4 regions of the Paenibacillus sp. FSL R5-0766 genome follow, and region 3 is predicted to be linked to each of the others. Evidence: riboswitches for the same ligand, from Rfam matches in the RefSeq annotation. Region 3 holds a riboswitch; each other region holds the start of a gene.

Evidence for each region. A riboswitch is a leader RNA that binds a small molecule or an ion and turns the genes downstream of it on or off. The one in region 3 is predicted to bind thiamine pyrophosphate.
Region 1: linked by a shared signal. The riboswitch ahead of tenA (thiaminase II) and the one ahead of MKY66_RS04530 (ABC transporter ATP-binding protein) in region 3 are both predicted to bind thiamine pyrophosphate.
Region 2: linked by a shared signal. The riboswitch ahead of MKY66_RS02330 (ABC transporter substrate-binding protein) and the one ahead of MKY66_RS04530 (ABC transporter ATP-binding protein) in region 3 are both predicted to bind thiamine pyrophosphate.
Region 4: linked by a shared signal. The riboswitch ahead of thiC (phosphomethylpyrimidine synthase ThiC) and the one ahead of MKY66_RS04530 (ABC transporter ATP-binding protein) in region 3 are both predicted to bind thiamine pyrophosphate.

What each region holds. Positions count from the first base shown of each region.
Region 1 covers NZ_CP150227.1:3,667,322-3,669,526, reverse strand. The annotation lists gene MKY66_RS15805 (spore coat protein) at 1-276, shown strand, start outside; gene tenA (thiaminase II) at 463-1,149, opposite strand; TPP riboswitch at 1,263-1,360, opposite strand; gene MKY66_RS15795 (endo-1,4-beta-xylanase) at 1,567-2,205, opposite strand, start outside.
Region 2 covers NZ_CP150227.1:495,965-498,169, forward strand. The annotation lists gene MKY66_RS02330 (ABC transporter substrate-binding protein) at 1-839, opposite strand, end outside; TPP riboswitch at 1,061-1,173, opposite strand; gene MKY66_RS02335 (phospholipase D family protein) at 1,713-2,205, shown strand, end outside.
Region 3 covers NZ_CP150227.1:989,312-991,516, reverse strand. The annotation lists gene MKY66_RS04535 (radical SAM/SPASM domain-containing protein) at 1-568, opposite strand, end outside; TPP riboswitch at 787-889, shown strand; gene MKY66_RS04530 (ABC transporter ATP-binding protein) at 1,051-1,818, shown strand; gene MKY66_RS04525 (ABC transporter permease) at 1,805-2,205, shown strand, end outside.
Region 4 covers NZ_CP150227.1:759,413-761,617, forward strand. The annotation lists gene MKY66_RS03540 (IclR family transcriptional regulator) at 1-352, shown strand, start outside; TPP riboswitch at 501-614, shown strand; gene thiC (phosphomethylpyrimidine synthase ThiC) at 1,036-2,205, shown strand, end outside.

The DNA.
Region 1 (2,205 bases), 2.7 Mb from region 3:
ATGACTGGTCTTAATACGCTGACCGATGACGTGATCGCAATGGATTTTTTGATGAACGCCAAGAGCGGTGTCAGAAACTACGCCATGGCTGTGACCGAATGTGCCACCCCCGAAATCAAACAAATTTTGATGAAACAGCTCGATGAAGCCATAGATTCTCATGAAAAGATATCAAATTACATGGTGCAGCATGGTTTATACCACCCTTACCATATTGCAGAGCAAATTCAGCTCGATCTGAAAAACATTCAGACTGCTATGAACATTCCGTCCTGACACCCTTTTTGATTTTAGCCAGAGACTTCAGAGAACAAAATGTCCCTGTGTCAAGAATTTCAACAATGAAAAAAGGCGGATACTATCCGCCCTTTTTTTGGCATCGTCACGAAACACGCTTATTGCAAGCGTTCCTTTACGTATTCTACTTATTTCTATCCTGAGACTGTTTATGGCCGCTGCTCTCTACTTTAATTGACTACAGTGAACATAAGGCTCCAGCCTCCATGACATCTCCCAAAAATCAAGCTCAAAGCGACTGCACATCACGAAAATATCTTCCATCCGTTGGTACGTGCCCTCGCTACAGCCTTCTAATAGCTTATCCGTTAACGTCACTAGGGATTGATTGTTGCTGTTGTATTCAGAGGAAGCATATCCTGTGATCCACTCTCCGTAAAAAGGATGATCAGCTGCGCCTGGCTTTTGGGCAAGGACTTGACCAATCTCCGCATAGCTCCATGAGCAGGCCAGAATGGATACAAGTACTTCTGCTATGCCACCCGCATGGGAAACAGAGAGCATATAGTTAGTATAGGCTGCATTTTTCAGTGCAGGTTTTACCTGGAAAACATGATCCTCTGTAATTCCTAATCTCTCCATATAAGAACGATGAATTTTCATTTCACCATTCAGGATGTTATCTACGTTTTTACTAAAAAACTGCATCAATTTGGGGTCGTGCGACTTGACAATACCTAGTGCAAATACACGGGCATAATCGTACAGGTACAAGTAGTCTTGCAGCAAATAATAACGAAATTGTTCAACCTGTAAAGAACCATCTCCGATCCCTTTAACAAAAGGATGCTCAAGACATTCCTTCCACACAGGCTGTGCTGCCTGATATAGTCTCTCTGAAATAGTCAACATGTGTTCCTCCAATTCATAATGTACGTATTTAAAAACAAAAAAACGAAACATCCATAGGATGTTTCGCAGACAAATACACTAAAACAAGGGGGTTCGCATGAGCTACCCAAGTACAGCGTTTCATCGTTGCATCCCTACGTTGGCATGATCCAAGTCAGGTAAGGTCGGTTTAACACCCTCTCAGCCGGTTAAGGCTCCCTCGCAAACGGTTGTATGTAGTTGATTACTTTCTTATTCCCATAAAAGAAAAAATAATATCCATTTAGTATATCAAGGGCTGTTAAATATAGTCAAGGCAGATTGTATCCTCCCTCATCACCTTCGGTGACGTATGTAAACGATGGAAACCATCGCAACAATGGTTGAGTTATAGCCACTGTTATGATGGTTTCTATTCTTGCAACTACTGCCGATGGTTTAATGCCCGAGTTTGTTCTTTCCGACAAAAGTGAGTATTCCGTACTGGGAAGTGTTTCTCCAGCTCTCATTGGTCGTATCATTCCATTTAGCTACGCTCTGCTTACCTCCGCCCTGGTTGTCGTTAATTTGAAGCTCGAAGCCGAGAACATTTCCTGTTTTGGGCGTCAATGATTGTAAATGAATTCTGGCTTCTACGAGATATCCTTTATTTGTTTTCTTCACAGCACTTACAAGGCGTCCAGGTGAGGCACCCCCTGCAAAGGTTCCTACATTGTCTGCACTGATTCTGAACTGGGCATCATCATATTGAAAATACGGTGTGCGCTGGTGATTCTCGTCCAGGAAAATCTCAACCGAATCCTGATCCCATGGGTTGATGCTGTCTGTAATGATGTTTGGATCAGTGACGTCGATCAGCAGGTATAGATACTCACCTGACCACATTGCGCGAGCCACTGCCTCTGCACCTTCGCTCTGGTTCAACCGTTTAACTTCAAATGGTGCAGCCTTATTCCATGATGTGTCTTTCTTCCCATCAATCTGAACAATCCCTTGTACAGCTTGTGCAGATTTGGGCATAGGGGCAAGCTGAATCACGCCGTATTTGCTTGTATCCTGTTCCTGAGATTGTGTTCG
Region 2 (2,205 bases), 490 kb from region 3:
TTGATCAGAATGTTTGCTGCGTCTTCGGGATGATCAATTGCGTATTGATACCCTTCGGAGGTGGCTTTCAGGAATGCTTTCACCAACTCGGGGTCGTTTTGGATCGTCTGCTCGTTGGTTACGAGGACAGGCGTGTAGTAATCCAATGCATCTGAATAATCCTTCACATATAACATGTCGATTGGTTCCCCGCGCAGTTCGGCTTCAATACCCGTCCAGGCGTAGAAAATCCACGCAAAATCAATATCCCGTTTCACTGCGGTGAAAAAGTCAGCGTCACCCATGTTAATATTTTTCACTTTCGATACATCAGCTCCGTCGCCTTCCATAATGGATTGCATCACGGCTTCTTCCACAGGGGAACCCCAACCGCCATAGGTTTTACCTTCAAAGTCTTTCGGTGACTTGATATTCCGATCCGCCGGAGCAGCGAAACCAGATGTATTATGCTGAATAACTGCTGCGATGGAGACCAATGGAACACCCTGTGTGCGGGCTTGAGTTACACTCTCCTGATAACTTACGCCAAAAGGCACTTCATTGGAGGCAACCATCGTATCTGCGCCACCGGCACCTGGTTGTACAATCTCCACGTTCAAGCCTTCGGCCTTGTAAAAACCTTGATCTACAGCCGCATACAGGCCGGTATGATTCGTATTTGGTGTCCAGTCGAGCACCACTTTAATATCTTTCAGGGCGGCAGTGTCACCTTCGTTGCTGCTTTCCGTATTTGTGTTGCCGTTCTGCCCAGCTGGGGCAGCTTCTTTGCCACCACATGCGGCTACAGTCACCATAAGCACGCATAAGAGCAACAATCCCATCGTTTTACGCCATTTCATCTGTGGTTCTCTCCTTCGGTATGTCCGGCCGATTGGCCCGGGGTACTCCTTGGCTTCATATCCAATCATCTTGCATAAATCGACAGATTTATACCAGTTGAGATCTGGATAACGTCACTTTTTTTAGCTCTCTGGCTATATAAAAGAACATTAAAAAAGCGTCCCGTATTCCGGGACGCGTGCAGGCGTTAGAGAGGTGGCGTTCAGCCATAGGGCTGTGCCATTTCGATATACTCCGATTCCTACGCTGGCATAATCCAGATCAGGTCTAAGGGTTAGTATCTTGGTGGGATACACTCTCAGCCGGCCAATTCCGACTCCCCTGGGAAACTATGAAGTTACGGGCATTACTAGGTGTAATTATAGGCCAGCAGGTGGAACGTGTCCAGTCAGGAACTGGATGGGGACACGTATGAAATTATCAAACAGGCCGTTATACATATGTATATCAGCCTGTTTAGATGTGTTATTTTCAATAATTATCGTGGCGAATCATATAAGGAAATCTGGCTGATTGCAAAAGCATCGAGTGGGCCATAGCCTCAGTGCTGAGGATCTGGAAGGTTTCCAACAAAAACTTGGATCAAATCCGATGTTTGATATCTCATCGCATCAGGGCTGCTTTCCCTATTTCAGTGATCAGCTTTTGATCGTTTGACCTTGACCGGAGACGCTTGCTTCATTTAAACAACATAATTTAGATACAAAAGGAGATAGTACTGCTATATAAATAATTATTTTTTACATATGGGGGCGTACTGAATGATCCTTAAAACCATATTCGCAATTATTCTGTCCTATTGTGTCTACGTTTTTTTCACAGCTTACCTTTTATTTTTGGTTCCGTCTCCATCTACTATTGAAAATACGGATATGCAAAAATTGTTAACAGCAGGAAGTACGACAGATCGCGTACTGCTCTTGGAGGACGGCTTTCAATCCGGTCAGGTGAGAATCCAGACCATTCGAGAGGCGAAAACAAGCATCGACCTGGCTTATTACTCCATCCAAAAAGGAAAAACATCTCAACTCTTTTTTGCTGCTTTATTCGATGCGGCTGATCGGGGTGTTCATGTTCGAATCATTTTAGACGGGATTTTTCACAACATGCGCGGAGAATTGCGTGATATTCCAGATGCCATTGCAGCTCACCCCAATGTGGAGTTAAGGTATTATGAACCACTCAACATAGTTATGCCATGGACATGGCATAACCGTCTGCATGACAAGATCTTTCTTGTCGACAACACATATGGCATCATTGGCGGCCAAAATATTGGTGATAGATACATGGCATTGCAACCCAAAAAAGACTATGTATTCGATCGGGATGTCCTTGTTTACAATCCAAACCATAATAAAAACA
Region 3 (2,205 bases):
TTTTGACCCCACTGCCTGGGACTACTTTTTCCTCAATACGGAAGTCCAGATTGAACTCACGTTCCAATACTTCAAGGGTCTCCCGATTTCGATTCATCTGAGCATTTGTGAAGTTATCCTGTGTCAGATTCCACAGTCGGAATGAGATGATGACATTGTGCTTAACGGCCTCGTGTACAAAGGACAAAATATGACGCAGGTAACCGTCACGGTCTGTTGAACCTTCATGCCCATCGAAGCTGTGCAGGGAGAAATTCATCTGCCGCAGCGCCGGTTTGCCAAGCAATTTATGCTGAGTCTTGGGCAACAGGGTACCATTCGTTGTAATGTTCACCTTGAGTCCCTTCTCATGTGCGGAATCGAGCAACAGATCTATTTTGGGATGCAACAAGGGTTCGCCTTTGACATGTAGATAAATATGATTGGTGTGTGGTTTAACTTGATCCAGTATATTGTTGAAGACTTCAGGGTCAATGAATCCTTTGGCACGCTGCGTCTGTGGACAGAAGCTGCAAGCCAGATTGCAGATACTCGTGATCTCAATATATACTTTTTTGAACGTTTTCAACTCGGGTCCCCATTCTGCCTAGGAGGGAGAACAATCCCACCTGCATTTTGTGATCCGGCCTATACGGGCCATCCCTATTATATCGGGTTCATGAGCTGAGGTAAATTGTTCGGTTGTTCGGGTCTGACTCCAAGTTCATCTCAAGAATTCCATCATGCTGCCTCTTTACAGTTCATGTTCAAGTGATATATGCTGAACACACAACTGCATATCTTGAACTTTTGCACTAGGGGAGCCTTGCGGCTGAGACGAATATGACTATTCGGACCCTTTGAACCTGATCTGGATCATACCAGCGGAGGGAAGTGGAGCGGCCTTTTAGTAAGCGGAATTTTATCATGTATATGTGAAGATAAACTGCGGATCTAACTTACAGACCCACTCATTTCTCCGGAAATGGGTGGGTCTTTTTTGTTTCTTTTGGCAGAGTACAAGATGCCGTTGTTATTCCAGCAGTCTGACATCAAGGGGGTGAGGATCAGATGGATAACCATGTAACCATTCACAACATAAGCTTTGCTTTTCCCGAAAAAAAGGATTCCCCCGTGCTCTCCAATGTCTCGCTTCAGGTTCAACAAGGAGAATTTGTCTCGCTCATCGGCTCCAGCGGATCAGGTAAAAGCACGCTCTTCAAGCTGCTCGCAGGCTTGCATGAGCCAACCGTTGGCACCATCGATATAGCTGATGTACCGCAAGGACAAAGGCTCGGACGAGTCGCCTATATGCCGCAGAAAGATCTGCTGTTATCCTGGCGAACCGTCATGGAGAACTGCATGCTGCCTGCCGAGCTTGCACCAGGCCGACAGAACAAGGACAAGTTACGGGCAAACATCCTAGCTGGGTTGGCAAGGTTCGGCCTGTCAGGTTATGAGCAGGCCTATCCAGATGAGTTATCCGGCGGCATGCGGCAGCGGGTGGCATTGCTTCGTACCTTGCTTACAGGCGGGCAGCTCATGTTGCTGGATGAACCCTTCGGTGCACTCGACGCCTTAACCAAACGAGAAATGCATCGCTGGTTGCTGGAGCTGTGGGAGGGCTTTGGCCAAACCGTATTGTTTATTACACATGACATTGAGGAAGCCCTGCTGTTAAGTGACCGTATCATTCTGTTAACTCCAGGAGGGCAAGGTCAGCAGTTGCGGGGGATGACGGTTCCTTTACCACGCCCAAGGCATTCGGACATGATCTACGAACCGGCTCTCGTGCAGATGAGACAACAACTGGAGGAACAATTACATGCGAAGCGATAGGGTTATGGTTAGCGTCCGGTCGTGGCTCTCGAAGTGGTTTTCCCAATATGGTTTGTTTATTGTGCCCATGTTCTTATTACTGACGATCTGGGAAACGATTGTGCGCATGGGATGGGTGCCCTCCTTCATCATTCCTGCACCCACGGCCATCATAGGCTCACTGGTTGAGCATCGTCGTCTGCTGTTGACCATCCATCTGCCTGCTACCTTTATGGAAGTTGTTGTTGGTTTTGGCTTGTCCATGGTGACTGGAATTACGCTGGCAACAGGCATGCATATGAACCGATCGATTGAAAAAGCCTTGTATCCCTTCATCGTGATCAGTCAGACCATCCCGCTGATTGCCTTGTCTCCCGTATTTATCTTGTGGTTTGGTTACACGTTGTG
Region 4 (2,205 bases), 230 kb from region 3:
TGGTGTTAGACTGCCGCTGTCTGTGGGCGCTTCCAGCAAAGTTTTGATGGCGTTTGCCACGGATGAGGATCGTGAAGAACTGATGAATGGGCCTGAATGGCCGGTGTTTATTGATCCGGCGGTGTATTTGGCGCAGATGGGAGATATCCGGGATAACGGATATGCGACGAGTTATGAGGAACGTGAGCCGGGAGCTGCCGCGGTATCTGTACCGATTATGGATCGCAGAGGCAATATTGCAGCCGCACTCTCGGTCTCAGGGCCTGTCAGCCGACTCTCACAGGAGACATTGCATGAATACGCACCTGTGCTAAAGGAAGCGGCTACGCAAATGGGGCTCATGTTATCCTGATGTTGAGGTAAGGTTATTCTCCAATTGAGTTGGTGTTCTGGAATATAAAGGTTGTTTTTATGTTCCGGTTGCGCTACTCTGTTATGGACGGCCCAGCGGAGCCAGCATCATTGAATATGAACTGCGGCATGTGTATGCCGCAACTTGTTAACGTTACTAGGGGAGTCCGAATTGTCCGGACTGAGACGGAATCGCATGAGATTCCGGACCCTTTGCACCTGATCTGGATCATACCAGCGTAGGGAAGTAATCGGCGATATGACCACAACCACCACATGATGTGACCCTTGTAGGGCTCCGTTAAGGAGCTTCATAAAGGTGCATTATTGGTGATGGACATTAAAAGTCGGTTCCTTCGGGGACCGGCTTTTTTATATACAGGGAACAGGCGATATAGCGCGGATTCTATGGGCCTCTTTTTCAATAACCTGCGAAAGTGGGCTTGGATGAGGAGGGAAGTCACCATAGATCCATGATCTGCGGCAGCCTTCGGTCTGTTGTGAACTGTACATAAATAATGTCTCCCCTGGTCTGGTGTAGGATCGCTCTTTCTTCTCTGCATTGCGCATGATTTGGGACAGGTACGTAAGTGACCTAATGATGAAACCAACCAAACAAGCGAACGAACACTGAGGAGGAGACAAGTGAACATGAGTACAAGAAATCAAACGGGACAACAAGCGATGGAACAGGAACATAACGATCAGCAGGTGGAAAAAGAAACAGGGGCGGCCGGACGGGTTCAGCCCTTTCCCGGCAGCCGCAAAGTCTACATTCAGGGCTCACGGCCAGACATTGCTGTTCCTGAACGTGAAATAGCCCTTCATGACACGAATACTCCCCAAGGGGTGGAGCATAACGAACCGCTGCGTGTCTACGATACGAGCGGCCCGATGACCGATCCCGCATTTCATGCGGATATCCGTGCAGGTCTGCCATCCCTGCGCACACGTTGGATCACAGAGCGCGGCGATGTCGAAGCTTACCAAGGCCGTACAGTTAAACCGGAGGATAACGGACTGAAACCCGGAGGGAAGAGAGCCGGCGCTGAAGAGTACCCCGGATTACGAGGCAAACCGCTGCGAGCACAGACAGGCCGCTGTGTGACCCAGATGCACTACGCGAGGCAGGGAGTCATTACGGCAGAGATGGAGTTTGCCGCCATTCGTGAAGGCGTGGAACCGGAATTTGTGCGGCAAGAGCTGGCGAGTGGACGGGCCATCCTGCCGTCTAACATCAATCACCCGGAGAGTGAGCCGATGTTGATCGGTCGTCATTTTCATGTGAAGATCAATGCCAACATTGGCAACTCTGCTGTATCCTCTTCCATCGAGGAAGAGGTCGAGAAGATGACCTGGGCGGTACGCTGGGGATCGGATACGGTGATGGATCTGTCCACAGGCAAAAACATTCATACCACCCGGGAATGGATCATCCGTAATTCACCTGTGCCGATTGGTACGGTGCCGCTGTATCAGGCGCTGGAGAAGGTGAATGGCGAAGCGGAAGCGCTGACCTGGGAGTTATACCGTGACACGCTCATTGAGCAGGCAGAGCAGGGCGTGGACTACTTTACGATTCATGCAGGTGTACTGCTGCGTTATATCCCGATGACGGCCAAGCGGATGACAGGCATTGTGTCTCGCGGTGGGTCCATTATGGCAGCATGGTGTCTAGCGCATCATCAGGAGAATTTTTTGTACACTCATTTTGAAGAAATCTGCGAGATTATGAAAAGGTATGATGTGGCGTTTTCGCTGGGAGATGGACTTCGTCCTGGCAGTATCTACGACGCGAATGATGAAGCACAGATGGCGGAACTGGCTACGCTCGGGGAACTGACGCAGATCGCG